DNA from 4 places in the Faecalibacterium wellingii genome. Region 1 is predicted to be linked to each of the others. Evidence: predicted binding sites of a transcription regulator. Region 1 holds the regulator's gene; each other region holds the start of a gene.
What was found. Region 1 encodes HrcA, which represses chaperone genes, less so after heat shock. Its sites were predicted from a motif close to TGTTAGCACTCNNNNNNNNNGAGTGCTAACA; they were not measured.
Positions count from the first base shown of each region.

Region 2: the regulator HrcA is predicted to act here: its motif matches at 5,481-5,511, upstream of MTP37_RS10710 (PTS transporter subunit IIBC).
Region 3: the regulator HrcA is predicted to act here: its motif matches at 3,929-3,959, upstream of clpB (ATP-dependent chaperone ClpB).
Region 4: the regulator HrcA is predicted to act here: its motif matches at 3,808-3,838, upstream of MTP37_RS09655 (Hsp20/alpha crystallin family protein).

Region 1 is NZ_CP094473.1:223,331-231,455, forward strand. It holds gene MTP37_RS01065 (ATP-binding protein) at 143-1,561, shown strand; gene MTP37_RS01070 (NifB/NifX family molybdenum-iron cluster-binding protein) at 2,875-3,285, opposite strand; gene MTP37_RS01075 (GNAT family N-acetyltransferase) at 3,307-3,552, opposite strand; gene MTP37_RS01080 (BaiN/RdsA family NAD(P)/FAD-dependent oxidoreductase) at 3,592-4,848, opposite strand; gene MTP37_RS01085 (stage V sporulation T C-terminal domain-containing protein) at 5,074-5,616, shown strand; gene hrcA (heat-inducible transcriptional repressor HrcA) at 6,005-7,078, shown strand; gene MTP37_RS01095 (nucleotide exchange factor GrpE) at 7,075-7,704, shown strand; gene dnaK (molecular chaperone DnaK) at 7,806-8,125, shown strand, end outside.
Region 2 is NZ_CP094473.1:2,256,242-2,264,366, forward strand. It holds gene MTP37_RS10695 (purine-nucleoside phosphorylase) at 1-583, opposite strand, end outside; gene malQ (4-alpha-glucanotransferase) at 1,239-2,741, opposite strand; gene MTP37_RS10705 (endonuclease/exonuclease/phosphatase family protein) at 2,758-3,576, opposite strand; gene MTP37_RS10710 (PTS transporter subunit IIBC) at 3,584-5,266, opposite strand; gene MTP37_RS10715 (LacI family DNA-binding transcriptional regulator) at 5,798-6,823, shown strand; gene MTP37_RS10720 (AraC family transcriptional regulator) at 6,884-7,741, opposite strand; gene MTP37_RS10725 (glycogen/starch/alpha-glucan phosphorylase) at 8,035-8,125, shown strand, end outside.
Region 3 is NZ_CP094473.1:367,499-375,623, reverse strand. It holds gene MTP37_RS01795 (HlyC/CorC family transporter) at 1-868, opposite strand, end outside; gene clpB (ATP-dependent chaperone ClpB) at 1,159-3,771, opposite strand; gene MTP37_RS01785 (DegV family protein) at 4,257-5,159, opposite strand; gene MTP37_RS01780 (adenylosuccinate synthase) at 5,204-6,496, opposite strand; gene MTP37_RS01775 (DUF896 domain-containing protein) at 6,701-6,925, opposite strand; gene MTP37_RS01770 (epoxyqueuosine reductase QueH) at 7,057-7,686, shown strand; gene MTP37_RS01765 (EcsC family protein) at 7,692-8,125, opposite strand, start outside.
Region 4 is NZ_CP094473.1:2,024,964-2,033,088, forward strand. It holds gene MTP37_RS09635 (CatB-related O-acetyltransferase) at 1-97, opposite strand, end outside; gene MTP37_RS09640 (sugar O-acetyltransferase) at 235-828, opposite strand; gene MTP37_RS09645 (DUF2200 domain-containing protein) at 907-1,290, opposite strand; gene ade (adenine deaminase) at 1,290-3,029, opposite strand; gene MTP37_RS09655 (Hsp20/alpha crystallin family protein) at 3,210-3,674, opposite strand; gene MTP37_RS09660 (ADP-ribosylglycohydrolase family protein) at 3,908-4,711, opposite strand; gene MTP37_RS09665 (vWA domain-containing protein) at 4,726-5,385, opposite strand; gene MTP37_RS09670 (macro domain-containing protein) at 5,477-6,508, opposite strand; gene MTP37_RS09675 (DUF5131 family protein) at 6,623-7,504, shown strand; gene MTP37_RS09680 (alpha/beta hydrolase) at 7,519-7,884, shown strand; gene MTP37_RS09685 (aminoacyl-tRNA hydrolase) at 7,965-8,125, opposite strand, start outside.

The sequences.
Region 1 (8,125 bases):
GAAAAAGCCCGGAGTTTTCTACATTGTATGAATTTGATGTTGAAAATTCGATGTTTCGTCCTATTGACGGTTTTGTGCAGAACAACTATAATATAATCGATATTATCATAATTCAAATTATATTAAGCAAGAGGTGAATGGTATGGACTTCATTGGTAGAACATCCGAACTGGCAACGCTGAATGCGGAGCTAGAGCACGGCAGCGGCTTTGTGGTGATTTACGGCAGGCGGCGTGTTGGAAAAACGACGCTGATCAAAGAGTTTATCAAAGATAAACGCGCGTTCTACTTTTTGGCAACCACAGAAAGTGAAGCCCAGAGCATGAAGCGGTTTGCCGGAGTGCTTTCCCGCACTACTAAGAACCCCATGCTCAGCAAGGTCACATTCACCGACTGGCTGGATTTATTCCAAGTGGTAGCAGATGACCACCCGGACGAGAAAAAGGTGCTTGTCATTGATGAATTTCCGTATCTGGTCAAGACGAACCCGGATTTCCCGTCCATCTTGCAAAACGCATGGGATGAAGTGCTGAAAGACCATAACGTGATGCTGGTTCTCTGCGGTTCCCTCATCAGCATGATGAAAAAACACGCACTTGCCTACGACAGTCCGCTCTATGGCCGCAGAACGGCACAGATTCGGCTGATGCCGCTGCAATTTACGGATGTGTATGCGGCGCAGAACCTGTCGTTTGAGCAGGCTGTGGAGCAGTATGCCATCACGGGCGGCGTACCGAAATATATGGAGTTTTTCCAGACGGACGAGCCGCTGGTGGAGCAGATTCGGCGTGTGGTACTGTCGAAAAATGGCTTTTTGTATGAAGAACCGGATTTCTTGCTCAACGAGGAAGTGCAGACGCCTATCAACTATTTCTCCGTGCTAAAAGCGATTTCGGACGGCAACCACAAGCTGAGCAAGATCGGTATGACGATGGAGCAGGACACGTCAGCTATTACGCCGTACCTGAAAACACTGATCGACCTTGGTTTTGTTATCAAGAACGTTCCCATCACCGAAAAGAATCCAGAGCGTTCCCGGAAAAGCCTGTACTATGTTTCGGACAACTTCATTCGCTTTTGGTTCCGCTATGTGTACCCGTTCAAGGGAGAGTTGGAACTGGACAACCAACAGATCGTGCTGGACGAGATGGGCAAAGACTTTAAGCAAAAATTTGTGGCTTTCGCTTATGAGAGCATCTGCCGGAATATCTTTGCGGAACTGTGCCGAAAGGGGCAGATCGAATTTGCGCCCTCACGCATTGGCTCTTACTGGCGCAACGACAACGAGGGAGACACAGAGATCGATGTTGCAGCGGTGGACCATCAGCATAAGCGGCTGTTCCTCGGTGAGTGCAAGTACCATGCGAAACCTGTGGATGTGGCGGTCTACGCTGCCTTGCAGGAAAAGGGGCAGTCCAAAGAACTTACAGCGGCGTTTAGTGGCTACAAAATTGTGTATGGGCTGTTCTCCAAGAGCGGTTTTACAGATCGACTGGTGGAGATGGCAGCGGAGAATTCCAACCTGATTCTGATTCAGGAAGATGCAGTTTACAAGAAATAATATAATCCGAATTATCATAAGTTTAATTATATTATTGCGGGATTTTCTGTGCGCTATGTTTAGCGACCTTGAGCCAAAATGTAGCATCCTTTGGGCAAGATTTAGCAACTATGTCTTAAAAATAGCAATCTCTGAAAAAGTTTAGCAGGTGTTCATATCTCATGGGGTACGGAAAGTGTGGAAAGTAACGCGGAAAGTGCGGAAACTTGCCATATAAAAAAGCAGAAACTTCTTTCCCCAAATGGCAACTTCTACGCTAAATGTGGCAACTTTATCTCAAAAAATGGCAACCTCCATGCTAAAAGTGGCAAGTGACATATACAAAATGCCATTATACAGAATGCCCACTCCCCTGAGAACTTCTCAGACGAGTGGGCATTCTTCTTTCCATGTATCAAATTTACCTTTGTGGTCACTCAAATCGCCATCAAGTCAGTGGTTAAAACTATCATTTTTCATTTGTCCCAGAGTAAGTGCACGGTTTCTGCACTGTTTTTGCACGGTTTCAAGGGATGCAATGGGTACTCTGATTTGCAAAATATGACAAAGGGTGCAGAAATTACACAGTGAAAAATCACGATGCTTTGCACAAAAATGACGTAAACTCGAAACTTCTAAAATCAGAGTGTTCTGCCCGGTGGGCTCTTTTAATCAGAGGGCCAGGGATTCGAGTTCCCTCGAACACACAAAAATCACACGAAGAATCGTAAGATTCATCGTGGAATTTTCCGCTTTTCGGGGTTCTGCACACTTTTGCACACCGGCGGGAAAGCCGTGTTTTTCCTTGCATTGTCTGCATTCTGTGCATCGTGGCGGAACTTGTCGGGGCGAGGCCCCTCCATCTTGCTGGCGCAAGACCGTTCTGTTACTTAAAAGCCCCACTGGGGCTTTCATTGCTGCGCTCGCAAACGCGAATCTTTCCATACTTTTTTCAGGCGAACAGCAGGCGGGTGAACTCACGCCGCTGGTCGGGGTTCATCTGCCGGACAACCTTCAGCATCCCTTCCGGGGTGATCTGGATGCCGTCCGGCAGATTTTCTTTTACCGGCACAGGAAAAAGCTGTCTTGAGCATATGTGGGTCGCTGATATGGAGTTTGCCGTTGCTCCTGAGATCGTGGATAGCAGCCCTCCGAAATCACCGTTTTCTCTGCACAGAAAACAGGATCACGCTTCTGATTGAAATATTACTTGATTTGAAACCGAATGTTAATTTCTGCGAGAAAATGAGCCGTGTATTTCAAACAAAAAACCGCCTACATCACAAACGATGCAGGCGGTTTTCTCGGGGGAGTAAAACGGAAATCAAAAAGTGTTAGTGACAATTTCCGGTACAACCACCCTTGTCCTCATGGCAGGAATGAGAGCCGCAGGTGTGCCCCTCCTCATGGCTGTGATGGTCGCAGTGGGCATTTGGATCAAAAACAAGATTTCCTGCAAGGTAATCCGCAACAACGCTGTCAGCTGCGCCAGAAATGCCGCCAAACAGCTGAATCCCGGCCTGTGCAAGAGCGTTCTGCGCACCGGCACCAATACCGCCGCAGAGAACGACATTTACACCGTTCTGAACAAGGAAGCCCACCAATGCACCATGGCCTTGACCATTGGAAGAAACGATCTCACTGCTCAGAATTTTGCCGTTTTCTGTATCGTAGATTTTGAACAGTGCGGAGTGGCCAAAGTGCTGGAACACCTGACCGTTTTCGTAAGGAACTGCGATTTTCATAGCTGAATCTCCTTTTGCTTTTTAGCGTTTATCAGAATAATTGCAAATTTGGATGGCCGCACCATGCTCCATCCGCTGAAAGCCGTGCTTTTCATAGATCGGGACATTCTTTTCGTCCTCTGGCGTCCCCTCGATATATAGGTAGTTCTTATATTTTTCTTTGATACGTTCCAGCATCTCTCCGGCAATGCCTTTCCCCTGATAATCAGGATGTACCAGCACATAGTGAATTGTTTTGTTACTTGGTGGTGAACGGAACGGCAGCAATATGCGGCGGTGCTGCTCATCATTTCTGCTCCCGGACGGCTATTTTTTCCGCTGCCGCTGAACACGGCGGGCGGCGTCCCGCCCGGCTGCGATCCCGCTGCCGAAGGCCCAGTGCAGATTGAAGCCGCCACAGCTGCCGGCGCAGTCCAGCGTTTCGCCCACAAAATACAGGCCCGGACAGCCCTGAAACTGAAAATGCGCATCCACTTCCCGCAGCGAGAGCCCGCCGCCAGTCACCTGCGCCTGCTTCCAGCCGCAGGGGGTCAGGCCCTCAAAGCGCCAGTGTTTGGCGGTGTGGGCCAGTTTTTGCCACTGCCCGGCGGTGAGAACGGCGGGAGCGTTGCCGTCCCTCAGCCCGGCGGCAGACCACACAGCGCAGCCCAGCTTCCGGTTCAGCAGACCCAGCCAGAACCCGGCAGGGCTGTCCCCTGCCGTCTGGGCGGCATGAGAACGGAACAGGGCGGTCAGCGCTGCTTCGTCCAGCGCCGGAAAAAGATCCAGCTCCACCGCAGGAGCCTTTGGACTGCGGCCCGGTGCCAGCAGGCCGGACAGCTGCATGATGCAGATGCCGGAAAGGCCATAGTCGGTGAACTGCACCTCGCCGGTCTCTGCGGCCAGCACACGGCTTCCGTCCAACAGGGAGGCCGCGGCCTTGGCGCGGATGCCGGCCAGAGTCTTGTTGGGCTTTGCGCACTGCAGAGCGGTCAGGCAGGGGTACAGCGGCTCCGTTCTGCCGCCGCACTGGGCGGCGAACCGGGTGCCGAAGCCGTCGGTGCCGAACTGCGGCCCGGCGGCACCGCCCATGGCGCAGATGACGGCATCCGCACGCAGGATCTCGGTGCTGCCCTCTGCCGTCTCGAACTGCACAGCGTAGCCGCTGCGGCTCTGGCTCAGGGTGCGCACGGTGCAGCCGGTGCGCAGCTGCACATGGTGCTGCGCAAGGTGGTGCTCCAGCAGGGCCAGCACGTCCGCTGCCTGATTGGAATAGGGATAGATGCGCCCCGCTTCGTCGGTGCGGGTATAGAGCCCCAGAGCGCGGAACCAGCCCAGCGGGTCGGCTGCGTTCACAGCGTCCAGCAGCGGGAGCAGCGCCGCCGGGTCGGCTGTGAAATACCGCTCCGGCGCGATGCCGGTGTTGTCCAGATTGCAGCGGCCGTTGCCGGTGGCCAGCAGCTTTTTGCCCGGCCTTGGGCTGCGTTCCAGCACGACCACCTGCGCGCGGGGTGCACTTTGTGCGGCGGCCAGCCCGGCGGCCAGCCCGGCGGCACCGCCGCCAAGAATGAGGATGTTCGGCATCCTGACACCTGCCTTTCTCAGCAGAATTTCAGAAGCTGTCCTCATAAGCAGGGTGCTGTGCTTATGAAAACGGCTTTTTGTATCATTGTAGCAGAACCCTGCCGGAAACGCAACGAAGGGGCAGCATTCGGCGCAGGTCTTTTTGCGCGGGGCAGCAGGTATAAATTGCCCGGGCTGACAGATACTAGAGGTGCAGGCATTTTCAAGGAAACGGAGGAGCCAACAATGAAAGCAACAGGTATCGTGCGCCGCATCGACGAGCTGGGACGGGTGGTGATCCCTAAAGAGATCCGACGCACCCAGCGCATCCGCCGCGGCGACCCGCTGGAGATCTTCACGACAGGCGACGGCGAGGTGATCTTTAAAAAGTATTCCCCCATTGGCGAAATGAACGCAGTGGCGGCCCAGTACACCGAGGTGCTGAGCAAAAGCTTTGCGCTTACCACCTTTGTAGCAGACCGGGACCGCATCCTCACGGTGAGCGGGAGCGGCCGGCGGGAGCTGGCCGACCGCAGCATCAGCCAGCCGCTGGAAAAGCTGATGGATGGCCGCAGGCTGTACCAGTGCGAGGGCGTTGCGGAAAAATGCATCCTGCCCTGCGAGGGCTCGCCCCGGGTGGTGCTGTGCGCCGCACCCATCATTGCGTCGGGCGATGTGATCGGCGTGGTGGGGCTGCTGACCGAAGACCGCACCGCTGTGCCGGATGCCGCCCAGCTCAAGGCGGTGAATGTGGCGGCAGCGTTTCTGGCCAGACAGATGGAAGAGTAAGGCGGGACGATTTTGAATGCGCGCCGCGCTGCTTTGCGCATATTCAGCGGAAAAATTATTTATAATAGAGCAATGCCGGGCGGTCTGCAGACCGCCCGGCATTGCGTTTTCACGGGTGGGGTCGTGGCGGCAAACGGCATTTGCAGTGCTGCTTTCTGCAAAAGCGCGGCGCAGCGGGAAGCGGGCTTGCCCCCTCAGACGCTTTGGCAAAACCGGAAAGCCTGACGTACTGCCAAGGTCACATCCCTTTTTATGACAGAATTATGAATCTTTGATAACATTTTTCCAAGGGGCTTGACAGCACCGGAAAATTGGCTATAATGGTCTTAGCACTCAGGAACAAGGAGTGCTAAACAAACAAAGCGAACGCAAAAAGGAGGCAGGCGCTATGACGATGGATGCACGCAAGCAGCGAGTCTTGCAGGCGATCGTGGCGCTGTATGGTCTCGAAGGCGAGCCCGTTGGCAGCAGCGTGCTGGCAAACTACTTTGACATGGCAGTTTCCAGCGCAACGCTCCGCAATGAAATGGCGGCGCTGACAAAGCTGGGCCTGCTGGAGCAGCCCCACACCAGCGCGGGCCGTGTGCCCAGTGCCAAGGGCTACCGCTACTACCTTGATAATCTGCTGACCGACGATCAGCCGCTGGACCGCGTGAGTCGCGCCCGTGTGGATGCGGTGTTCGCAAGCCTCGACCACGAGCCGGAAAAGCTGGCGCAGGGCGCAGCCCGGGCGCTGGCCGCCATCAGCGGCTGCACCGCCGCCATCAGCACCCCGTGTGCAGAGGATCTGTGCATTGCCCACTATGAAGTCGTTCAGGTGGGCCGCAGCGCAGCCGCTGTGCTGGCCGTGACAACTGCCGGTTACGTCCGCACCCGTGTGGCGCGGGTACGCACCGGCCTCTCCCGCGAGAATGCGGCGGCTCTTGCCGCATTGCTGAACCGAAACCTCACCTTTGTGGCGCCGGTGGATCTTTCGCCCCGGCTGCTGGCAGAGCTGTGCAGCCAGATCGACCCGGAGCTGGTGCCTGTCATCAGCGCGGCGGCGGCTATCCTGCAGGATTCCGTCAAGCCTCACGTATTTCTGGGCGGTGAGCAGTATCTGCTGGACTGGCCTCAGCTGGACGGCAAGGTGGGCGACATCCTTACCCTGCTGAACGACGAAGAGCAGGCCGCTGCCCTGATCGCTCCCCCGACAGACCGCAGCGAGAGCGTGCTGCTGGGCGAGGATCTGGAACCGCAGATCCCGGGCCTGTGCATCGTGAGTGACCGGTATCTGGTGGGCGGAGGCCTGTGGGGCTCCATCGCACTGATCGGCCCCACCCGGATGCCCTTCCAGAAACTGATGCCGCTGCTGCATTACTTTGCAGACCAGCTGGGCGAGGGCATGAGCGGCAAACGAAAAGACACCCCACAGGCTGCCGTACCCCGGCGGACTGTGATCTATAAGGAGGATCTGGAATGAGCGAAGAAGCAAAAAAGACGGCTCCGGCTCAGGAAGCGGAGCAGCCCGAAACGGCTCCCGAGGAGAAGGCCCAGCAGGCAGCACCCGAACAGGAGCCTGCTGCTGAAGCTGCCGACCCGAAGGATGACAAGAAGAAGGATGGCGGCTGGTTCAACAAGAAGGCCCGCGAGCTGGAAGCCGTAAAGGCAAAGCTGGACGCGGCCGAAGCCAACGCTGCACAGGCCAAAGACCAGCTGCTGCGCATGGCTGCCGAGTACGAGAACTACCGCAAGCGCTCCACCCGCGAAGCCGACCAGAAGTTCAACGATGGCATTTCCTTTGCGGTGAACCAGATCATTCCCATTCTGGATACGCTGGAGATGGCGGCCAACGCCCCCACCACCGACGAGAACTACAAAAAGGGCGTGACTATGACGCTGGACAAAGCTGCCAAGGCGCTGGACGTCCTCCATGTGGAGGAGATCGAAGCGCTGGGCAAGCCCTTTGACCCCAACTTCATGAACGCGGTGCAGCAGATCCCCGCCCCGGACGGACAGGAGAGCGGCACCGTCATCACGGTCTACCAGAAGGGCTACAGGCTGGGCGATAAGATCGTCCGCCATGCGACCGTTGTGGTGGCCGAGTAACAATGCAGAAACCCGCAAGGGTTTTGAATATAACATCCGCTTAGCAACATTTGAGCATCACATAAACAATACGATTTGTTCTTTCGAGAGGAGTTTTCATTATGAGTAAGATCATTGGTATCGACCTTGGTACTACCAACAGCTGCGTGGCTGTCATGGAGGGCGGCGAGCCCGTTGTTATCGCAAACTCTGAGGGTGCACGCACCACCCCGTCTGTGGTCGGCTTTACCAAGACCGGCGATCGTCTGGTGGGTCAGGTCGCAAAGCGTCAGGCCATCACCAACCCCGAGAACACCGTCGCTTCCATCAAGCGTTTCATGGGCACCGATCACAAGGTGACCCTGAACGGCAAGGAGTACACTCCCCAGCAGGTCAGCGCTATGATCCTGCAGAAGCTGAAGGCTGACGCCGAGGCTTATCT
Region 2 (8,125 bases), 740 kb from region 1:
TCTCGTAGCAGGGCCCCATGAATCCCAGATAGGTGCCCTCCTTGTAGTCGATGCCCATTTCCTCAGCGGTGTGCTTGGCAAGCTCCTGCAGTTCCAGATTGTAGGGCTCGGTCATGTCCGGAAACCGGGGGCCGAACCGTTCATCGTTGGGGCCGATGAGGGGATTCGTGCCCATCATGTTGATGAAGTCGGTGATGAGCATCAGGGTGCCGGGAGCAAAGTCCCGGTTGATGCCGCCGCAGGCATTGGTCAGCACCACCTGCTCCACGCCCAGCAGCTTGAGGACATAGAAGGGGTAGCAGACCTCCTTCATGCTGTAGCCCTCATAAAAGTGGAAGCGGCCTTCCAAGGCATAGACTTCTTTTTCGCCCAGTCTGCCTGCCAGCAAAGCGCCTTTGTGCCCTGCCACTGTGGATACCGGGAAGTTGGGGATGTCCTTGTAGGGCAGCTCCTCTGTGTCGGTAAAGTCTGCGGTCAGGTTTCCCAGCCCGGACCCCAGCACCACCGCCACCTTTGGGCGTTTGGTGGTGCGTGCCTTGATGTACTCTGCACTTTCCAGTGCTTTTTCATAAAGATGTTCCATAGTGTATTCTCCTTTTTTATGTGAGATCGTTAAACAAGGTGGACCAGAAGCATATTTCGATGCATCGGTTCCGCACCGCTATGTCAATGCGGGGCAGGAAACCGCAAAAATGACGCTGCTGATCCAATATTTATAAAAGAGCTCGATTGCAATAGGAGTATGAAAATCGATTTTCTGCTGCCGGAGGATGGCTTATAAAAATCGCGCAGTATCAGCAAAAACAGAGGGGCTGTTGCAAAACAGCCCCAACGAAAAAAAGAGATAGACTTTCCCGAAGGGGTTGCCTATCTCATTTTTTGTTGTAAGCTGAGGTTGTGAAAAAACAGATACAACAAGAACAGTATACAGGAACGGGCGGCACATATCAACAGCCGCCTCTGCCAATAAGCGAAAATATTTTAATCCACGGTCTGCATGGCTTCGCTCAGGGGATAGAGCCCATTTAAAAATCTGCGGAATATATAAAAAGCAAGTGCATCCCCTCTCCATCAAAAATTTTGGTTTTCGAGAAAAAGTGTTGCACTTGCTTTTCTTTATGTGAGATCTCGGTTTGAATTATCGCGTAATATCGTCAACCCAAAGAGTGCTGTATTTTGCAGCAGCCCCTTTGATTTTATGACCGCGATTTTCCAAAGCAGCGCTATGCCGTGTGCGGTCACGCCCAGTTTTTCCGCCCATAGCGGGTGGTCAGCAGGCAGATCTCCTTTTGAAGCTTCTTGGTCAGCTGGGTCTTTTTCAGCCGCCAGCGCCAGTTCTGGCCCACGGTGGAGGGCTGATTGATGCGGGCAGAATTGTCCAACCCCAGCCAGTCCTGCATGGGAACGATGCAGGTCGCCGCTGCGCTGCGCAGGATCAGTGCGATCATGCTTTTATAGAGCTGCTCTTCCGGGGTGGCGTAGTCGTACAGGTAGTCCCGCACCATGGCACGCTCGGCATCGGTGATGGTCTGGTACCACGACACCAGCGTCTCGTTGTCGTGGGTGCCGGTATAGGCCACACTGTTCACAGGGTAGTTGTGGGGCAGGTAGTCGCTGGCGCTGCCGGTGTCCCGGGAGTCAAAGGCAAATTCCAGCACCTTCATGCCGGGGAAGCCGCTGTCCCGCACCAGCTGACGGACCGTCTCGCTCATATAGCCAAGGTCCTCTGCAATGATTTCCCGCTTGCCCAATGCCTGCTCCACGGCGCGGAACAGCTCGATGCCGGGGCCCTTCTCCCAGTGGCCCTCCGCCGCAGTCTCGCTGCCGTAGGGGATGGAGAAATACTCATCGAAACCGCGGAAGTGGTCGATGCGCACCACATCGTACAGCTCGAAGCAGTACCACAGGCGGGTGATCCACCACTGATAGCCGGTTTCGCGGTGAGCTTCCCAGCGGTAGAGCGGATTGCCCCAGAGCTGACCGGTGGGCGAAAATCCATCCGGGGGAACACCCGCCACCGCCGTGGGCAGATTTTCCTGATCCAGCTGGAACAGCCCCGGGTTTGCCCATGCATCTGCTGAGTCCAGCGCCACATAGATGGGGATATCGCCGATGATCTGGATGCCCTTGCTGTTGGCGTAGGCTTTCAGTTTGCGCCACTGCTCGTCGAACTTGAACTGGAGATACTTGTGGTACTCCACCTCAAAATACAGCTCCCGGCGGTAGTAGTCCATGGCAAGCTGCCAGCGCAGACGGATGTCCTCGGCCCACTCGATCCACGGCTTGCCCTCAAAGCGGTCCTTCACCGCCATGAACAGGGCAAAATCATCCAGCCACCACTTGTTTTTCTCACAGAACGCTGTAAACACTTCGTTGTGGCCGATGTCGCTGCGGGAGTACGCCAGCCGCAGCAGACGGCCGCGCTCGGTATACAGGCGGCTGTAGTTGATGTCGTCTGCCTTGCGGCCGAAGTTTGCCTTTTTGCACTCGTCGGCAGTCAGCACCCCTTCCTCCACCAGTGCATCCAGACTGATGAAATACGGATTGCCCGCAAAGGCAGAAAAACTCTGATAAGGGCTGTCGCCGTAGCTGGTAACACCCAGCGGCAGGATCTGCCAGTAGGTCTGCCCGGCTTCCTTGAGCCAGTCCACAAAGTCGTATGCTTCCTGCGAAAAGCAGCCGATGCCGTAAGGGGACGGCAGACTGCTGATGGGCAGCAAAATGCCTGCACTTCTCTGCATCTTCGTTTACCTTCCTTTATAACTCGATCAAAATACCTGCATGGTCCGATACCTGTGGCTCCTGCAAGCCGTTGAACACCACCCGGCTGCTTTTTACGGCTGCTGCTCGGGAGCACCAGATCTGGTCGATGCGCTTTTTTGCCGCCGCATCCGGGGCGTCCCGCCAGCCATCGATGGCCTGCACAACGGTGTAGCCATCATCCCGCTGCTGCGCCAGACGATAGGTGTCCTGCCAGCCGCTGCGGAGGATGAGGTCATAGCCTTCCCCCCGCACGTCGGCTTCACTGTTGAAGTCCCCCAGCAGAAAGGCGGTCTGTTTTGCACCCGCTGCCTGCGACAGCGTTTCCCACTGGGCAGCAAACGGTTCTTCCTCGTCCTTCCACCAGCCCATGTGCACCGTGTAATACCAGACGTCTCCTGCACAGACGCCCAGTGTGCGGCGGGTCTTCCAGTTGCTGTAATCGTTTGTTTTGCTCAGCAGCAGGTTTTCGGCGGCGGTGATGGGCGCACGGCTGAACACCGCCTCGCCCTCATCGTAAATATCGTAGCCGACCTTTGCCGGGAGCCAGCTCCAGTAGTAGTGCACGCCCCGCTGTTCCAGCATCCGGGCCACCGCGGCGGCGTGGTTGTCCGCTTTCAGCGGCACCCTATTGCCAGGGCAGGGATAGTACCCTGCCGGAGCGTCCCCCAGCAGCGGAGCGGCGGCGGTCTGGTTCACCTCCTGCAGGGCGAACACCTCCGGCTGCTCCACTGCGATGAAGTTTACAAAGATCTCCCGCTTGGCCTCATAGTCCGGCTCGATGAGGCTGTGGGTATTCAAAGTCAGCAGTTTCATAGTTTTTTTACAAAATATCGTTGATATCAGATTTCAGAACGTCTGCCTTGGGGCCGTACACAGCCTGAATGCCGTCGCCCTTCACCAGCAGGCTCAGGGCACCCTCAGCCTTCCATGCGGCAAGGTCGGCCACCTTGGCGGGGTCCTTCACAGTAACGCGCAGACGGGTCATGCAGGCATCCACCAGCACGATGTTCTCACGGCCGCCCAGCAGGGCGATGATGCGCTCGGCCTGACCGTTGTCGGCCTTTTTGTCGGCCTTCTTCTCGGTCTTTGCATCGGCAGCGGAATCGTCCGCGTTGTCATCGGTATAGTTGCCCAGACGGCCCGGCGTAGCCAGCTTGAGCTTGCCGATCATGAAGTAAGCCACAACGTAGCCGATTGCAAAGAATGCGATCACGCAGATCACAAAGTTGATGATATCGCCGCCCAGACCGGCCTGCAGGGACATGGGGATGCGGGTGATGAATTCCAGATTGCCGAAGGAGTGCAGGCGCAGATGGATGATGCCTGCCATGGCGAACGCACAGCCCTGCAGCAGTGCGTACACGATGTACAGCGGCATGGCGCAGAACATGAACATGAATTCCAGCGGCTCGGTGACGCCGGTCAGGAACACGGCCAGTGCGGTGGAGATGAACATGGACTTATAGTTTGCGCGCTTGTCGGCGTCCACACGGCGGTACATGGCCAGTGCGATGCCCAGCAGCAGACCGGTAGCGCCGATCATCTGGCCTACCTTGAAGCGGGCGGGGGTAACGGTAGCCAGCAGGTTGTTGTAAGCAGCCATGTCACCGGCCTTCTTGAAGTTGATGAGGTCGTTGGCCCATGCCAGCCACAGCGGGTCCTGACCAAATACCTGACTGCCTGCATTGACGCCGGTGGCGATGGTGTAGGTGCCGCCGAAGGAGGTGTAGTTCATGGGGATGGTCAGCATGTGGTGCAGACCGAAGGGCAGCAGCAGACGCTCCAGCGTGCCATAGATGAACGGAGCCAGAACGGGAGAGGTCTCGGAAGAGTTGGCGATCCAGATGCCGAAGTTGTTGATGCCGGTCTGGACGACAGGCCAGAACAGCGACAGCACGATGGAAATGACCACCGAGTAGGCAATGACCACCATGGGCACGAAGCGCTTGCCGTTGAAGAAAGCCAGTGCATCCGGCAGCTTGCGGAAGTTGTAGTATTTATTGTAAGCCACACCGCCCACAAAACCGGCGATGATGCCCACAAACACGCCCATGTTCAGGGCCGGAGCACCCAGCACGGAGGTAAAGTAACCGTTGACGGCGATCTCCTGCCCGAACAGGGTGTGGGTCACGGCATTGGGGTCTGCCAGCATGGCGCTGGTGACGCCGAAGATGTTGCCGGTGATCACATTGATGAGGGCAAATGCCAGCACTGCCGCGAAGGCACCGCCGGCGCGCTCCTTTGCCCAGCTGCCGCCGATGGCCACGGCGAACAGGATGTGCAGGTTGTTGATGACTGCCCAGCCGATGTTCTCCATGGTGGTGCCGATGGTCATGACTGCTGCGATGTCGCCGCCGCCCATCTGCACCAGCTTGCCCAGACTGATCATCAGACCGGCAGCGGGCATGACGGCGATGACCGTCATCAGCACCTTGCCCAGCTTTTGTAAAAAGTCGAAGTTGATGAGCCCCTTTTTGCCCGGAGCCGCTTTTGTTGTTGCCATGATGTTCCTCCTTATTCCTTTTGCATCGTTTTACGCAAGTGTTGCGCCACGTTTGCGTAACTTTACGCAACAAGAATAATCCAACTCCGCAATTTTTACAAGAGTTTTCTATGGCAAAAATAAACTTTCTACGTTTTCTACAACACAGCAAAGGATTCTTTGTGAAAGTTGTCGAAGATACGCAGAGTGACGCATTGCACGATTTGCGCAACTCTTTGCGCAAACATTGACATTGCGTGCAAACGGCTTTACAATAGAAGCAATATATCAGACACGGAAATCAACTTTTGATGCTTGACCCAGAGCAAAAGCCTTCACCCCTTGGGGGGAAGGTGGCGCGTAGCGCCGGATGAGGGGTATTTAGAGCAAAATGCTGTTGTCCTGCGCCCTCATCAGTCACCTGCGGTGACAGCTGCTCCCCTCTTTGTCACCTACGGTGACATTTCTCCCCGGCGCGGGGAGAATCTGTCCCTTCCGGGGGAAGCCTTTAGAGGAAAATTGATTTCCTTGTATGTCGAGGAGGAACAGATCATGGCAGTTACCATCAAGGATGTCGCCGCAGCAGCGGGGGTCTCCCCCTCCACGGTGTCCCGCACCTGCAAGGACAGCCCTTCCATCAGCCGGGACACCAAGGAGCGGGTGCGCCGCATCATGGCACAGCTGGGCTATGAGCCGAACTTTGAAGCCGAACCAGTGGAAGCTTTTTCCAAGACCATCGGCATCATTCTGCCCTCCTCCCAGCGGGACGTCTACGAAAATGCATTCCATCTGGAGATCATCCGCGGCATCGGGCAGTTCTGCAACCAGCGGCGGTATGTGAACACGGTCATCACCGGGCAGGACGATGCAGAGGTTCTGGACGCCATCCAGAGCATGGTGGCCAACGCGCAGGCAGATGGTTTCATCCTGCTCTATTCCAAAAAGGACTGTCCTGTGGCAGCCTATCTGCGCAGCGAAGGGCTGCTCCACGTCATTGTGGGCAAGGCAGCACAGTCCGCCAACCAGACCATCTATATCGACAACGACAACGCCCTTGCCGGAGAGGAAGCCGCCGACTACCTCTATGAGATGGGCCACCGCCGCATTGCCTATTTTGGTGTCAGCAATGCCATGCTGTTTTCGGCAGAGCGTAAGCGCGGCTACCAGATGTCCCTGCTCAAGCATGGCATCACCCCCCGCGAGCAGGACTGCGTGGAGATCGACGCCCTGAACGATGCGTACGAAGAAACGCTGAAGGCCCTGCTCACCGCGCCGGACCGCCCCACCGCCATGCTGGTCAGCGATGATATTCTTGCTGTGGTGCTGGAACAGTTCTGCGGCAAGCTGGGGCTGCACGTCCCGAAAGACCTTTCCATCGTTTCCTTCAACAACTCGCTGTTCTCCCGCATCACCAGCCCGCAGCTGACCACCGTGGACGTGAACCCCTACCAGCTGGGCATGGAAGCGGCCAGCCAGACCATCAACCACATCGAGAACCCGAATCTTCTGGCAACCAAGATCATCGTGCCGCACCGGCTCATCCCACGGGAGAGTTGCTGCCCGCCGCCGGAGGTCTGATGTGCAAAAAACGAGGCCGTTTCCTCTCTTTTCCAGAGAGGCAGAACGGCCTCGTTTTGCTTATTTTTTCCGGTACTCCCGGGGCGTCATGCCGAAGTGTGCCTTGAACGCCCGGTTAAAATAGGAGAGGTTCTCAAACCCGCACCGGGAAGCGATGGTCAGAACCGTCTCATCCGTGGCCTGCAGCGCTTCGGCGGCGGTGTTGAGCCGGTACTCGTTCAGAAAGGCCACAAAGCTCTGTCCGGTCATCTGCCGGAACCACCGCATAAAATGGCTGGCGCTGAAGGAGCAGACCCCGGCGGCATCCGCGACCCGGAGCGCCTCGGCATAATGAGCCGAGAGCCATTGCAGGAGCGTTTTCAGCCGCTGGGTGTCGGCTGTCTCGGCGGCAAGCCGCTGCCGGCCCTGTGCAAGGAGCAGGGCAAGAAACCGCAGCAGCGCCCCCTTGACCTGCAGTTCATAGCCGGGGAGCTTGGCACGGTTGGCATCCTCCACCTCCCGCAGGCAGGCGGCGGCCTGCAGATAACACAAATCGTTCGGGGTCAGCCGCGCAGGCAGCGACAGGCGCCCGCTTTGCAGCGGAAGCAGATATTTCTCGGCACAAAGGTCCTCTGCGCCGCCCAGAAGCTCCAGCTCAAAAATGATATTTTCGTATTCCATGCACTGCCCCTCGGCCTGCCGCAGGGCATGGAGGGTGCCGGGCGTAAAAATAAAGATGTCCCCCATGCGGGCCGGGCAGCTTTCAGCGCCCACCTGCACCAGCCCTGTGCCCCGCTTGACAAAGACCAGCTCCATGCTCTCCTGCCAGTGGAGCGCCACCTGCGGAAAGTCCCCCGGAATGGTGCAGGGATACAGATTGAAGGGAAACCGCACGGCACCGTGCTGCTTGGTCTCCTGCAAAGATGCCTGATTTTGCATCGTTTCACCTCCTGATGATAGGATTGTACCACAGTCTGCGCTTTTTAGGCAAGATTTTGATTGTTTTATGTGGTATATCTGGAAGTACAGATGTCAAACCTGTTTTCCGCAAGGTGTATCTGAAAACAAAGAAAATGATGAATATTCCGCAAGCACAAGCGGGCTCTAAGGCAAAGAGCCACAGGGATCCTTTGTGGATCTCAAGGCTGTTTCACGCAAGATCCGGCTGTGCTTGTAGAAACAGACTAAATTTTCGACTTTTCAGATACACTCTAATAAAGGAGGATGCATTTATGAGCTTTACCGAAACGTTACAGGGTCTCACGGGCAAGCCGCTGGCGGACTGCACGAATCAGGAGCTGTATCTCGCGCTGCTGGAACTCG
Region 3 (8,125 bases), 140 kb from region 1:
GCAGGGTGCGCAGCAGCTGGGAGATCTGGGTGGAGCCGGTGGTATAAAGGGTGGGCTTCACAAGGTCTTCCAGCGTGGTATCCTTGCGCAGACGGCCAAGATAAAAGTCCTTTTCATGTACCACACCAATGATGTTGTCAATGGTGCCGTGGTAGACGGGCAGACGGGAATATCCCGATTCCGCAAAGGTATCGGCCACATCATCCAGCGAGAGGTCGTCCTCCACCGCGATCACATCCACGCGGGGCGTGAGGATTTCCTCCACCTCCACATCGTCAAACTCAATGGCGCTGCGGATGAGCTGGCTTTCCCGGTCGGTCAGCTCGCCGTCGTTCTCGGCCTCGCTGACCATGGTCATCAGCTCACCCTCGGTGATGGTGTCCTCCTCGGTGCTGTGGATGAAATGCCCCAGCAGGCGCTTCCACTGGGTGAACAGCCAGGTCAGCGGGGTGAACAGGATCAGCAGCAGGTTCAAAAAGGGCGAAACCGCCGTAGCAACCGTCTCCGGCATCTCCTTGGCAAGGCTCTTGGGAGTCACCTCGCCAAAGATCAGCACCACAATGGTCAGCACGAAGGTGGACACCGTCGCGCCCCGCTCCGGGTCCAGCAGGCGGGTGAACAGCACTGTGCCAATGGATGCTGCGGCAATGTTGACGATATTGTTGCCGATGAGGATGGTGGAGAGCAGCTTGTCGTACTTTTCCGACATAGCCAGCACACGGGCTGCTGCCGAATCGCCGTCCTCAGCACGGCTTTTCAGGCGGATCTGGTTCAGGGAAGAAAATGCGGTCTCAGAGGCGGAGAAAAAGGCGGAAAATGCCACCAGAATGATCAACGCCGCCAAAAGCGTAATACTGCCATCGTCCATAAAAAGGGAAATCACACTCAACTTTCTGTTTTTGTTTGAACCCTCTCAGGCATCGCGCGGCGATGCCTGCCCCTTCCACGCAGAAGGTGCTGCTGCCCGCGATATCGCACACTGGCGCAACGCGCCTGAGAGAGTTTTGGGATAAATGTTCTCACATACAAAAATGTGCTCCCCATCGTTGCTGTTCCGCGATGAAAAGCACATCAATGTTATTTGTAATCATACCATATTCTGTACGGTGGTGCAAGCTTTCTGGCCGCAAAGTCCGTACAAAACAGGTAAAATCCGCGTTATCGCAGGGTCAAAGCGCCGTTCTCGCAGTCTACCGTCAGGGTGTTGCCCTCGGTATAGCTGCCCTGAATGATGGCCTTGGCGATCAGGGTCTCCACGCGGCTCTGGATGAACCGCTTGATGGGACGTGCACCATAGACGCTGTCGTAGGCAGAATCGATGATGAAGTCCTTGGCGGCGGTGGTGACCTCCAGCTTGAGGTGCTTGCCCTCCTCCATGCGCTTGCGCAGATCCTGCAGCTGCAGATCCACGATCCTGCGCATCTCGTCCTTGGTCAGGCTCTTGTAGTAGACGATCTCGTCCAGACGGTTCAGGAATTCGGGACGGAACTTGCTCTTCAGCAGCTGGTCGATCTGATGCTTTGCTTCCTCGCTCAGCTCGTTGGAGCCGTTGGCGCGGCGCTGCTCCAGATCGTTCAGGATGATGTCGCTGCCCAGATTGGAGGTGAGGATGATGACCGTGTTCTTGAAGTCCACGGTGCGGCCCTGACTGTCGGTGATGCGGCCATCGTCCAGCACCTGCAGCAGGATGTTGAACACATCGGGATGGGCTTTTTCCACCTCATCGAACAGCACCACGCTGTAGGGCTTGCGGCGCACAGCCTCGGTCAGCTGGCCGCCCTCTTCGTAACCGACGTATCCCGGAGGCGCGCCGATCAGACGGCTGACGCTGAACTTCTCCATATACTCGGTCATATCGATTCGCACCATGTTGCGCTCGTCGTCAAACAGTGCCTGTGCCAGTGCCTTGGCCAGCTCAGTCTTGCCCACGCCGGTGGGGCCGAGGAACAGGAAGCTGCCGATGGGGCGGTTGGGGTTGGCGATACCGGCGCGGCTGCGCAGGATGGCCTCGCTCACCTTGGTCACAGCCTCGTCCTGACCGATGACCCGCTGGTGCAGCACATCGTCCAGATGCAGCAGCTTCTCGCGCTCACCCTCCACCAGTTTCTCCACCGGGATGCCGGTCCAGCGGGCCACGATGCGGGCGATTTCCTCGTCGGTCACGCGGTCACGCAGCAGGCTGTCCTCTTTCTTGGCGGCGGCGATCTTCTCTTCCTCTTCCAGCTGTTTCTGCAGCTGAGGCAACTTGCCATATTTCAGCTCGGCAGCCTTGTTCAGGTCGTACTCACGCTGAGCCTTTTCAATGTCGGCATTGGTCTGCTCGATCTGCTCACGCAGGGATTGCACCTTGCCGATGGCGTTCTTCTCGTTCTCCCACTTTGCCTTCATGCTGCGGAACTTATCCTGCAGCTCGGCCAGCTCCTTTTCCAGATCCTTCAGGCGGCTCTGGCTCAGGGCATCGGTCTCCTTTTTCAGGCTCACCTGCTCGATCTGCAGCTGGGTGATGCGGTGGGCCAGATCATCCATCTCGCTGGGCATGCTGTCCATCTCGGTCTTGATCATGGCGCAGGCTTCATCCACAAGGTCGATGGCCTTATCCGGCAGGAAACGATCCGTGATATAGCGGTCGGACAGGGTGGCAGCGGCGATCAGGGCGCTATCGTTGATCTTCACGCCGTGGAACACCTCGTAGCGTTCCTTCAGGCCGCGCAGGATGGAGATAGTGTCCTCCACGGTGGGCTCATCCACCTGTACTGGCTGGAAGCGGCGCTCCAGAGCGGGGTCTTTCTCGATATACTGGCGGTACTCGTCCAGCGTGGTAGCACCGATGCAGTGCAGCTCGCCCCGGGCCAGCATGGGCTTGAGCAGATTGCCTGCGTCCATGGCGCCGTCTGTCTTGCCGGCACCCACGATGGTGTGCAGCTCATCGATGAAGAGAATGATCTTGCCCTCGCTCTTCTTCACCTCGTTCAGCACACTCTTCAGGCGCTCCTCGAACTCGCCGCGGTACTTTGCACCGGCCACCAGAGCGCCCATGTCCAGACTGAACACGATGCGGTCTTTCAGGTTTTCGGGCACATCGCCGCGCACGATACGCTGTGCAAGACCCTCAGCAATGGCGGTCTTGCCAACGCCGGGCTCACCGATCAGGCAGGGGTTGTTCTTGGTCTTACGGGACAGGATGCGGATCACGTTGCGGATCTCCTGATCGCGGCCAATGACGGGGTCCAGCTTCTGCTTGCGGGCAAGGTCTACCAGATCCTGACCGTATTTCTGCAGGGCGTTGTAGGTATCCTCCGGGTTGTCATTGGTGACGCGCTGGTTGCCGCGCACTGCTGTGAGCTGCTGCAGGAACTTATCTTTGGTGATGCCAAAGGCACGGAACAGTTCTGCCGTGTTCTGATCCTGCTCATTCAGCAGGCCCAGAAACACATGCTCTACGCTGACATAGTCATCCTTCATGGCCTTTGCCTCGCGGGCCGCGGCGCTGAGCACCTTATCGGTGGCCTGCGAGATATAGACCTTGTCGGGGTCACGGCCGGAGCCGGACACCCGGGGCAGAGCCGAAAGCTTTTCGGCCACGGCGGCAGAAAAGCTGCCGGGGTCCACATTCATCTTTTGCAGCAGCTGCGGGATCAGGCCCTGCTCCTGCGAAGCCAGTGCGTGCAGCAGATGTTCGGGTTCCAGCTGGTTATGCTGATACTCCACAGCCAGCTGCTGCGCTGCCTGCAGAGCCTCCAGCGTTTTCTGTGTATATTGATTGGTATTCATAAAGTCAAGCCTCCATTCATACCGGAAGGTTTATTTTAGCGGACATGACAGCCGTTTGCTAAAATCCCGGCGCAGAGATGCTGCCGAACGGGAAGCAGCGGCTATTCTTCAGTTGTTTCACGGTTTCGTGCACCTCCTGCCGAACTGGTTTCGCTTGTTTTAGCACTCTATCTGTTCGACTGCTAAAAATATACTCCTGTTTTCCCACTTTGTCAATAGGGTTCATAAAAAGTTTGCAAATCATAATTTTCCCATTCAAAAGAATCTGCCACGGTCAGTGGGTCGGGAGTTTCTCTGAGGACCGTCCGCTGGGGTGGGACCCTGTTGCCGCAAGGCAATAGGGCGGGCGATGGAATGGCCCGAGTCGTGTCCGAAGAGAAAGCTGCCGACACGCGGGCCGATTCTACGATAGCAGTTTTATGTAAAAAAGTAAGGCACCGTACAGCTTTTTAGCCATACGGTGCCGTTCTTATTTTATAATGGTATCAGCCCTGCTTTTTCCAGCGGCGCATCACGCCCATGCCCAGCGCATAGGGGCCGGTGTGCACGGCAATGGTGCAGCCGATCTGCAGCAGGCCCACTTCGCACTGTGCGCCGGGGTACTTTGCACGCAGAGCCGCGCGCGTCTGCATCCACAGGCGCTTGCCCTCGTCGGCATCGTAGCCGTAGCCCACTGTGATGCGGTAGTCGTCCGGGGTGCCGCCGTGGGCATCCAGATAGTTCATCAGCTGCTCCAGCGCTTTTTCAAAGCTCTTCTGGCGTCCGCGGGCCACGCCGCCGGAGAAGATCTCGCCATCCTTGAACAGGATCATCGGCTTGATGCCCAGCATGTTGGCTGCACGGCCCGTCACCTTGCCGATGCGGCCGCCCTTGATGAGATAGTCCAGATTGCCTACCGTGAAGAAGATCTGGTTGGTGGCCTTCTCTGCTTCCAGCCATGTCACGGTCTCGTCCAGCGTGCAACCTGCGTCCCGCATGGCCACGGCGTTTTCCACCATGGTGGACTCGGTAACGGTAGCTGCCGCGCTGTCAATGACCTCAATGCGGGCATCGGGGAAATCTTCCAGCACCAGATCCCGGGCATTGCGGGCGCTGCCCACGCAGCCGCTCATCTTGCTGGTAAACACCAGACACAGCACAGCCCGGCCCGCCTCAGCATGGGCACGGAAGATCTGTTCAAAGTCCTCGATGGAGGCAAGGCTGGTCTTGGGATAGGCCGAGGGGTTGTCCACCATGAACTGGTAGAAATCCCGCACGGCGATCTCGGTGCCCTCCTTGCGGTAGTGCTCGCCGTCCAGCGAGACGTAGAAGGGCACGACCTCAACACCAAGCTGCCGGGCCGTATCCGGCGTCAGGTCGCATGCGCTGTCGGTAATGATATCAAACATCTGTGACGCTTCCTTTTCTGCAACATTCGGGGCTGCCGGGAACATCAGACGCGATGGATGTAAGCCTCACGCTCGGCACCCACCGAGATATAGGCGATCTTGCAGCCAACAGCCTTTTCCAGATATTCCACGTAGGCCTGTGCTTCCTTGGGCAGGTCTTCCCACTTGCGGGCCGCGGTGATATCGCAGTGCCAGCCGGGCAGGTACTCCACCACGGGCTGTGCGGTATCCAGAGCTTCACCCATGGGGAAGCGGGTGGTGGTGCTGCCGTCGGTCAGCTTATAAGCGGTGACCATGGGGATCTTTTCCATGTAGTCCAGCACGTCCAGCAGGGTCAGAGCAACTTCATCGCAGCCCTGGCAGAACACGCCGTAGCGGCTTGCCACCAGATCGATGGGGCCCACGCGGCGGGGACGGCCGGTGGCTGCGCCGTACTCGTGGCCAGCCTCACGCAGGTCGTGCTTTTCCTCTTCGGTCATTGCCAGCTCGGCAGTGAAGGGGCCGTCGCCCACGCAGGAGGAGTAAGCCTTCATGACGCCGATGGAGTTGTGCAGCTTGTGGCCCGGGATGCCTGCGCCGATGGGAGCGTAGGCACCGATGACGTTGGAAGAGGTGGTATAGGGGTAGATGCCGAAATCGATGTCGCGCAGAGCGCCCAGCTGTGCCTCAAACAGCACCTTCTTGCCCTCGGCGTCGGCATCAGCCAGATACTGGCCCACATCGCAGATGTAGTCCTTGAAGATGGCGGCATACTTTTCGAGCCATGCCCACATCTCATCCACGTTGATGGGAGCGGCGTTGTAGCTGCCCTCCATCACCAGATTCTTGGAGTCCACCATGGTGATGAGGCGCTTCTTCACCGCGTCATCCAGATGCAGCAGGTCGCCCATGCGCAGGGTCTTCTTCATGTACTTATCACCGTAAGCGTAGGCGATGCCGCGCTTGGTGGAGCCGAACTGTGCGCCGGTCTTGGACAGACGGGCTTCTTCCAGACCATCCTGCTCCACATGGTAGGGCATGGTGATGGTTGCACGGTCGGAGATCTTCAGGTTTGCCGGGCTGATCTCAACGCCCTGCTCCCGCAGCTTGTTGATCTCGCCGTCCAGATGATGCGGGTCGATGACCATGCCGTTGCCCATGACGCAGACGACATTGGGGCGCAGGATGCCGGAGGGCAGCAGGTTCAGCACGAACTTGCCGCGCTCGTTCTTCACCGTGTGACCGGCGTTGTTGCCGCCCTGATAGCGTGCAACGATGTCATACTCCTGGCTGATGAGGTCGACCATGCGGCCCTTGCCTTCATCGCCCCAGTTGATACCCGTAATTGCAGTAAGCATAATAAATGACCTCTTTATCATTTTTTCAAAAGACAGCCTTTTCCGTGCACCTTGCCCGGGATACGCCACCTTGGGAAAGCGCACCGGCGCATCATGCACGCACCAATGCTAGTATAGTATAGCACAGTTTTCCGCGCAAAAAAAGAGGAAAGCGCAGCTTTGAGCTGCGTTTTCCTCCAAAAAAGTGCGCGTAAAATTGTGCGTTCAGCTGCGGGGCTTCTCAAGGTCGGCACGGAGGGTCACCTTGTGGATGGTTCCGTCCGGCTCCTGAATGGAGGTGTTGGCCAGCTGTGCGCGCAGGCTGGCCTTCATATCATCGATGTACTCGCGGCGCAGAGCCTGCTGCTCTGCCTTCTCGGCCTCGGTCAGGCCGGTGGTCTTGCTCTTTTTTGCCAGCTCGTTGATGCGGGCGATCTTTTCCTGTGTCATGGGGCCTCCTGTATTTTCAAGCGGAATATGTTATAATAAGAAAACAAACCCTCTCAGTCATTGCTGTGCAATGCCAGCTCCCCCGAAGGGGCGAGCTTTTTAAGGAATTTTCTCAATCAGTATAACAAAGGATGATAAAAATGGCAACTCAATTGAATTTTGCACAGCAGATGGATGCCGTGCTCAAGGAGCTGGGCGGCACCCGTCCGCGCCTGCTGCTGCACGCCTGCTGCGGGCCCTGTTCCAGCGCCGTGCTGGAACAACTGTGCCAGTATTTTGAAATCACGGTGCTTTACTATAACCCCAACACCTGGCCTGCGGAAGAATACCACCGCCGCGGCGAGGAACTGAAGAAGTTCGTGGCGGCAGCCCATCCTCTGGGTGTGACCGTGGTGGAGGACCACTACGACCCGCAGGAGTTCTACTCCGCCGTCACCGGCCTTGAAAACGAGCCGGAGCGGGGCAGTCGGTGCACGGTCTGCTACCGGCTGCGGATGCGCCGGGCGGCGCAGTACGCCAGTGAAAACGGCTTTGACTGGTTCACCACCACGCTGTCCATCAGCCCCCACAAGGACGCCAAGCGCATCAACGCCATCGGACAGGAGCTGGAGGCAGAATTCGGGGTCAAGCATCTGCCCTCAGACTTCAAAAAGCACAACGGCTATCTGCGCAGCCTGCAGCTTTCGGAGGAATACGGCCTGTACCGGCAGGATTACTGCGGGTGCGAGTTCAGCGCAAAAGCAAGAGGGATCGGAAACTAAGCTTTTTAGTTTATTTCTTTATATTCTACCTCAATTTTTTTGTTCATTTCTTTTTCTTCTTCGGTTTCATGATAAAGAGGATTACTAAGATACGTATCTTTCAGCGCATCTTTCAACCGGTCACAGCATGGTTTAAACGTGAAAAATGTAATTCCGCCACCAAGTGCACCGCCCACTACAGGAATTGCTTTTCTGAAGAAGCCTGCATAGATTTGCTTCGACATTTTGACTCCAAACCATTTGGAAACTGATTTTACAATTGGATAGATTGTTCCTTTCGTCAACGAAAACCGCAACAATCTCTGCTCCACTCCACGTCCCAGTGCATTTGCCATTGTCTTTAATGCAGTATTTGCACCTTGCACACCAGACATAACACCCATGCAAAGGATCAGGATATTCATCGTTTCGGAATCCATCATTGCCTTTTCATTTCCTG
Region 4 (8,125 bases), 970 kb from region 1:
TATTCGGATTTGTAATCGTCGGCTTCGCATATATTTCTTTATCATACCCTGCAATTGGATGGATTGTATTGGGGTTGGGGTGTTTTCCGTCTTTCATCTTAACTACCTCTTCAAATTCCGAGTTGTAGGTTTCAGTATACCATGCCTTCTCCCCACAGAAAAGCATGGCGAAAAACAAAAATGTCCCCGGAGGGCTTGTGCGTATGTTTTTCCAGCGTTTCCAATCTGAATTTCTCAGAACAGAATATCCTCCGGCTTGAACTTATCTTTTTCGGTAATGGGGCGGATCACCTTGCAGGGCACCCCCGCAGCGATGACGCCGGCGGGAATGTCATGAGTGACGACGCTTCCCGCCCCGATAACCGAGCCTGCCCCGATGGTAACGCCGCCGCAGACGGTGGAATTTGCGCCGATCCAGACGTTTTCCTCCAGCGTAATGGGTGCCGAGGTGCCAATGCCGTGGCTGCGCTGCTCCGGGTCGATGGCATGACCGGAGCAGGCAAGGCATACGCCGGGGGCAATAAAGGCACCTGCTCCGATGTTTACCGGAGAGGTATCCAGAATGACGCAGTTATAATTGATGACCGCCAAGCCGTGGGTATGGATATTGAAGCCATAGTCACAGTGGAAATCTGGCTCAATGCCGGTCATGGGAGAGCAGGTGCCCAGCAGGGTCTGCAGGATACTGCGCCGCTTTTCCTGTTCGTTAGGAGCGGTGCGGTTGTACTCCCAGCACAGTTGCTTTGCACGGTTCTGTTCCTCCGTGGGGGTGTTTTCATAGCCGCTGACGTAGGCGGCAGGGCGTTTCATAATATCCAGAGCGTTCATCATGTTTGTCCTTTCCATACAGTGTTTTTTCAAGGATTATACCACATTCTCTGTCGGTGTATAATAGGCTGCTTTTCCTCATTTGTTTGTCCGCTTGATCTTCTCCATCGCTTTGCCCTTAGTCAGCTCATCCACCAGCTTGTCCAAATAGCGGATCTCCTTCATCAGCGGCTCTTCGATGCTCTCCAGCTTTACGCCGCAGATGCTGCCCTTTATGAGCACCCGGTCCGGATTGAGCTGCGGAGCATCTCGAAAGAAATCTCCATACAGCGTTCCATTCTGCACCGCAGCCTCAATTTGCGGGGCGCTGTAACCCGTCAGCCACCCAATAATTTCATCTACTTCTGCCTGCGTCCGCCCCTTGCGGACTGCCTTTGCCACCAGCATAGGATATATTTTTGCAAATGGCCCGGAGACAGACCATTCGGGTCGGTCTCCGGCAGTATTTTTGTTATTGCCTATTAAAAAACAGCCGGAACGACTTTCTGCTGCGCTACATCGATGATGCCGTATGTATTCAGTCTGAGTTTGGGAATGACCGGAAGGCTGACGAAGGCGAGGGTCATAAAAATGCCGATGTCTTCCGCTACACCATGTGCCTTGAGGGCATCGTTCAGCGCCTGCATTTTCGCCGCAACGCTCTCTGCGCTTTCGGTGCTCATCAATCCGGCCACCGGAAGCGCAAGTTCTGCCACGACCTGTCCATCTGCCACAAATGCAAGTCCGCCTTTGTTTTTCCGCACGGTGTTGCCGGCCAGCATCATATCGGTATCGTTGTCCCCTGCCACAATCAGGTTATGGGAATCATGTGCGATGCTCGATGCAACGGCTCCGCATTTCAGGCTGAAGTTTCCTAAAAAGCCAATGCCCACATGGCCGGAGTGATGATGCCGCTCAAAAACGGCCAGTTTTACGATGTTGTGTTCCGGGTCCACACCGGGAGCTTTGCCCGGATGCCGTTGGAACGGGATGATTTTTTCCTCCGTAAGCAGCTCGCCCCGGTTCAGGCAGATGACACGCTCCTGCTCCCCGCTTTCCCGAAGTTCCAGGTCCTGCAGTGTGATCTCATCCAGATCAAAGGAATCCATAACGTGGGAAAATCTCACACGGTCGATGTCAAACGGTGCGGGTTTCAGCGTTTTTCCGTGCTCGGCCACCAGCGTGCCATTCTTGTAAACCTGTTCGACCGTAAAGGATTCCAGATCAGGAACCACAACCAGATCTGCCCGGTACCCCGGTGCTACGGCACCGCGTTGCTTGAACCCAAAATACTGTGCCGGGACCAGCGTTGCCATTTTGACGGCCACTGCTGGGTCTGCGCCCAGCCGGATCGCTTTACGGATGTTGGAATCGATGTGTCCGCTGTCCAGCAGGTCACCGGGGTGCTTATCATCTGTCACCAGCATACAGCGGCTGCAATAGGGCTCCCGGAACAGCGGCATCAGGGCCTCCATATTTTTGGCAGCCGTTCCTTCCCGGACCATGATATATTGTCCAAGCCGGAGTTTTTCCATGGCTTCCTCGATGTTGGAGCACTCGTGATCGGACTGAACGCCTGCCGCAATATAAGCATTCAGGTCCTTATCGCTCAAGAGCGGCGCATGGCCATCCACGATCTTTCCCGCTTCGGTGCAGTCGCGGATCTTCTGCAGGATCTTCGGGTCACAGCGCACCGTTCCATAGGCGTTCATCAGTTCCGCAAGCCCCAGCACGCGGGGATTGCCGTAGTAAGGCCGCAGCTGTTCTGCGTTCAGCACCGCACCGGATTCATCCAGATCCGTGGCCGGCACACAGGAGGGCAGCATGAAATAAACCGAAAGGGTCAGATTTTTTGTCGTTTCCAGCATGAAATCCAAGCCTTCCAGCCCCGCAACGTTCGAGATCTCGTGTGGGTCTGTGACCACTGCAGTGGTACCGTGGGGCAGCACTGCCTGCTCGAAAGCCGGACCACAGAGCATGGAGCTTTCGATGTGAATATGCCCATCGATCAGGCCCGGGCAGACATATTTGCCGTGCAGATCAACTTCTTTCCGGCCATGATACGTGCCCACGCCCACGATCGAATTTCCGCTGATGGCAATATCAGCGGTGTCGATCTCATCGGTAAACACATTGACGATTCTGGCATTTTTCAAAACCAGATCAGCCAAAGCATCTCCTCTGCCTGCCGAGATCCGGCGTTTCAGCTCATCAGACTGCATAGAAACATCTCCTCTCTCTGAAGTTCGATTTTCTCACCTGTGGATTGGTTCTGCCATTATTCTACCACGCCTTGCCGCTACGGAAAAGATGTCGGGAAACAAAAATGGCCCCGGAGGGCTTGTTACAGCTCTCCGGGGCCACCTTATGTGCGTTGTGCCTTGGCGCACACGACCGGCGTTTTACTCGATCTCGATCAGGTTCGGGTTCTCAGGCAAAGCCTTCGTCTGCTGAGGAGCAGGCAGCTCGACGTGCAGGACGCCATCCTCGAACTTTGCGTGGATGTCTTCCTTCTTCACATCGCCCACGTAGAAACTGCGCGCGCAGGTGCCGGAGAAGGATTCGCGCCGCAGATAGCGGCCCTTCTTATCCTTTTCATCGTTGCTGTGGCTGCGCACTGCCTGAATGGTCAGGTAGCCGTCGTTCAGATCCATCTGAACGTCTTCCTTCTTGCAGCCCGGCAGGTCAACCGCTACTTCGTAGCCGTTGTCCGTCTGTTTGACATCGGTCTTCATCATGTTTGCACCGCGCTTACCAAAGGTATCACGAGCCTCACGGTTCATCATACGTTCCAGTGCAGCGTCATTCCAGAACGGATCGAAGAAATCATCGAACAGGTTTTCATGGAAAACAGTCGGCATAAGCATAAATCATTCCTCCAATCCCGGCGTTCGGGTCGGGGCAAAAAATCTGAAGCGTCCATTCAGAAGGGCTTTCCGGGGAGCCTTGCGGCTCTCCTTTTGCCCTTCCTCCTGAGCACGCCACTGTTATAGCACCGTTAATTAGCAGTGTCAATAGAAGAGTGCTAAAATTCATAAAAGAATAATACTTTTATAAAATCCCATGCAATCTTTTCAAAATTCAGTCGCATCATCGTATTTTATATCATCTTGGCAATCATGAAGCACAACAGTTCATATGCTTCCCGGATATCCTCCGGCAGACGTTTCAAAGTCTCGTCCCGCAGTTCCTGCGGCATCCCGTAAAAAGCTTCGGCAATGCCGCCGGTGATGCAGGCAAGGGTGTCGCTGTCGCCGCCCAGAGAGACCGCATTGCGAAGTGCATCCTCAAAACTGACGCTTTCCAGAAAAGCAATGATTGCTTCCGGCACAGTTTCCTGACAGGTCTCCACATGATGATAGGTCGGCCGAATTTCATCGCAGGTACGGTTCAGGTCATAACCGAAGGTCTGCTCCACATATTGTTTGATTTTCGGCTTGCTGTGGCCGGTACGGGCCAGAAAAATCACTGCCGCCGTGGCCTGCGCGCCTTTGATGCCCTCCGGGTGGTTGTGGGTGACTTCAGCGGTCACTTTTGCCATTTCCAGCGTTTTGTCCAGCGTATCGAACAGCCAGCCCGCTGCCGACACCCGCATAGCCGAGCCGTTACCGAAACTGCCATAGGGATTCGGATTTTCTGCGTGCAGCCACCGGCGGAACATCCCGCCGTAACCGGCATGGGGATATTCACGGCCCCAGAACCGCATTTCATGCTGCACTGCACAAAATGTTCTCTCCGGCAGACCCTTTCCGTCAATCAGACCAACTGCCACCGCAGCGGTCATGACGGTATCATCGGTGAAGTGCGATTTCTCGCTCAGCAGCGGAAAATCCTTGTGCTTGTAATTGTTGTGGTCAAATTCATAGGGACTGCCCACGATGTCACCCAAGATTGCTCCTAACATGGCTGTTTCCTCCCTTACCCGTGATGCCGCTTCTGGAAATCAGCTTCGATTTGTTCTTTCCACTCTGCGCCGATGGACGCGCAGCAGGGTGCTTCCCGCATCCGGGAGACTGCCTCGCTGACAACGTGGTAGTTGACCGCCACGCCCTGTGCGTCATTCTCAAACCGCACAGCCCGGTCGGACGAGATGCCGAAGCGGGCAGCTTCCTTCACAGCGTCCATGTTGGCACCGAGGAACAGGAACTCCCAGCCGTACTGCTCTTTTTCCCGCTCGATCATCCGGCGGATCTTCTCATAGCTAAACCGTTTGCTGGCGTTTTCCAGCCCGTCCGTGGTGATGACAAAGATGACCTTTTCGGCACGCTCGTCCTCCGGCAGATGGCGCTGGATGTTCGCCATCTTCTCCACGCCGTAGCCAATGGCGTCCAGTAGCGCCGTACAGCCCCGGACGTAATAGTCCTTTTCGGTCAGCGGTGCAACAGCCTTCAGTGGGAAACGGTCGTGCAGCAGCTGCACCTCATGGTCGAACAGGATCGTGGTCACGTTGGCCTCGCCCTCCTGCTCCTTCTGCCGGGTCAGCATGGCGTTGAACCCGCCGATGGTGTCCTGCTCCAGCCCGCCCATGGAACCGCTGCGGTCCAGAATGAAAACAAGCTCGGTAAGATTTTTCTTCATAATAAATGCCCTCCGTTTTGTGGTGTATCGCTTTCGTTGGCAAAAGGATACCACAAACCGGAGGGCAAAAGGTCAACGGGCAGGCGACAAATTACGCACCCAGCTGTTCCTGATCGTATTCAAACAGCAGCGTATTGACCTGATTGATGTTATAGATTTTGTGTTCCAGGCAATACCGCACGATCCAGTCCCGCTTGGAGCCATCCGAAAAGGCATAGCCCGCACTCTTGAGCAGGTCGATGGTTTCATCTTCGGACAGGTGCAGCCCAACCGCAAAGGCCAGCACCGTTTTCTTTTTGGGGTTGTAGTCGCGATTGCACTGAATTTTGGAGAAGTGCTGCCTGGAGATGTTGGACTGCTTGTACACGGTGGAGTCTTTCAGCCCCCGCTCGTCAATGAGCCGCAGCAGCCGGGTGGTGAAGCTCTCGCCAAGGTTGTCCATCAGGCTTTCCAGACTGCGGGCTGTCCTGGGTGCCGCGGCGGGTGCCGGAACTGCACCTAGCATCGGCACGGCGGCATCTTCTTCCAGAAGCCTCCGCCGCTCTGCCAATTCCCTGCGCCGACGGCCAAATCCGTAGCTTTCATCGTTCTGTGCTACATAGTGGTCGTCAATGTACTCCTCCACCGAGGCGAACAGCTTCCGGCTCACGGCCAGCGAGCCCCGGTCGTAAAGCACCAGATACACGGTCAGGTCGTGCTCCATGACGTACTGCGTGATGGTGTCCACCGCAATGCGGAAGGCCTGTTCTTTGGGGTAGCCATAGTTCCCGCTGGACAGCAGCGGAAAGGCCACGCTCTCGCAGTGGTACTCTGCGGCTAATTCCAGTGCAGAATGGTACGCATCAGCCAGTTGTTTTGCTTCGCCAAAAAATCCACCGTGCCATGCCGGGCAGACCGCATGGAAGATATACTTTGCGGGCAGCCCGAATGCCGGGGTACACACCGCCCTGCCCGGCTCGCAGTGCCCGATGGCTTCACCGGCGGCGGTCAACTCCTGCTCCCCTGCCGCCTGATAGATGGCGCGGCTGGTGCCGCTGCCCTGCAAAAGGTTCCGGTTGGCGGGGTTGACGATGGCATCCGCTGTTACCTTGGTGATGTCGTTGCGGATCATCAGAAACGGCATGGTAGTTCCTCCCTCACATGGTTTTCTTCATCCTATCACATCCGGCGGGGCGGTGCAAGGGGTGCTCTTGTTTCCTGTCCGCGCAGCTATTATAATAATAGGTACCGAAAGAAGGTGAGCTTCCTGCACGACATCTGGAATCCATGGCACGGCTGCGTCAAGTGCAGTGAGGGCTGTCAGAACTGCTACATGTATTTTCTCGACCGGATGCGGAACCAGAACGGGGCCGAGATCTACAAAACGAAAAGCGGCTTTTCCTACCCGCTCCAGAAAGACCGCACCGGACACTACAAAATCCAGAGTGGCGAGCAGATCCGGGTCTGCATGACGTCGGATTTCTTCTTGGAAGAAGCCGACCCGTGGCGGGCTGAGGCGTGGGACATCATGCGCCAGCGCAGCGATGTGGTGTTTTTTCTGCTCACCAAACGGCCGCAGCGGGTACGGGAGTGCCTGCCGCCGGACTGGGGCAGCGGTTGGGACAACATCTTTTTCAACGTCACCTGTGAAAATCAGCGCCGCGCCGATGAGCGCATTCCCATTCTGTTTGACCTGCCCTTCAAGCACAAGGGCATCATGTGCGCGCCCTTCATCGGGCCAGTAAGCATCCGGCAGTACCTTACCGCCGGGCAAATCGAGCAGGTCATCTGCGGCGGCGAAAACTACGATGGTGCCCGCCCCTGCAATTTCGATTGGGTCAAGTCTCTCCGGCAGGAATGCGTGGATGCCAACGTAACCTTCTGCTTTATCGAGACCGGCACCGTGTTCATCAAGGACGGCAGGCGCTACCACCTGCCAAACAAGCAGCTGCAAAGCCGAATGGCCTGTAAATCCGGCATGAATTTTCAGGGCAGGCCCATTCATTTTGACCTCGTGGACGACTGGGGCTACCCTATCCCGCAGGAAGATCTCTATGTGCCCCATTTCCGCGCAAACTGCGAGACCTGCGGCAGCAAGTTGATCTGCAACGGCTGCAGTGACTGCGGAAAATGCTTATAAAATAAAGGAGTTCTATGAAGAACCAGAAGAAAAAATCGTTTCCCCGCAGAGTGTTCCTCTGCCTGCTGGCTGTTTTGCTGGCCGTCTGCGTTGCGTCCGGCGTTTACGTCAGCGACTACTACCACGCAGACCTGACCGACAGCGGCCTGCGGGTCTATGCCGCCTACGGCAGCGAGGACGGCGTACTGAACCGCGAAAAGTACGAAGCCGACCGCGTAAATCTTCCGCAGGACACTACCGAAACGGTCATTGACGGCGGCTGTCATGCCGGATTCGGCAGCTACGGTGCCCAGAAGGGCGACGGCGCGCCTGTTATCTCCGCCGAGGAACAGCAACAGCAGACAGCGGGTGCACTGGCGGCGTGGATGACTCTTCAATAAAAAGCAAAATATCCCGACCATTTTCCTGCAAATCACAGGAGAATGGCCGGGACTTTCTTTCGTATTCCGTAAATCAGGAATCAATACAAATGAAATTTATGGCTGATCTGATGTGCAATTTCATCCGGCAGCGGGCGGAAACCGATGCAGGTCAGGGTCATGCCTTCTCCGTTTTCATCAAATTCTTCCGGTTCCAACTCGGTGTGGCAGGCATCCCGGATAAGGAAGAAGTCTTTGTTTT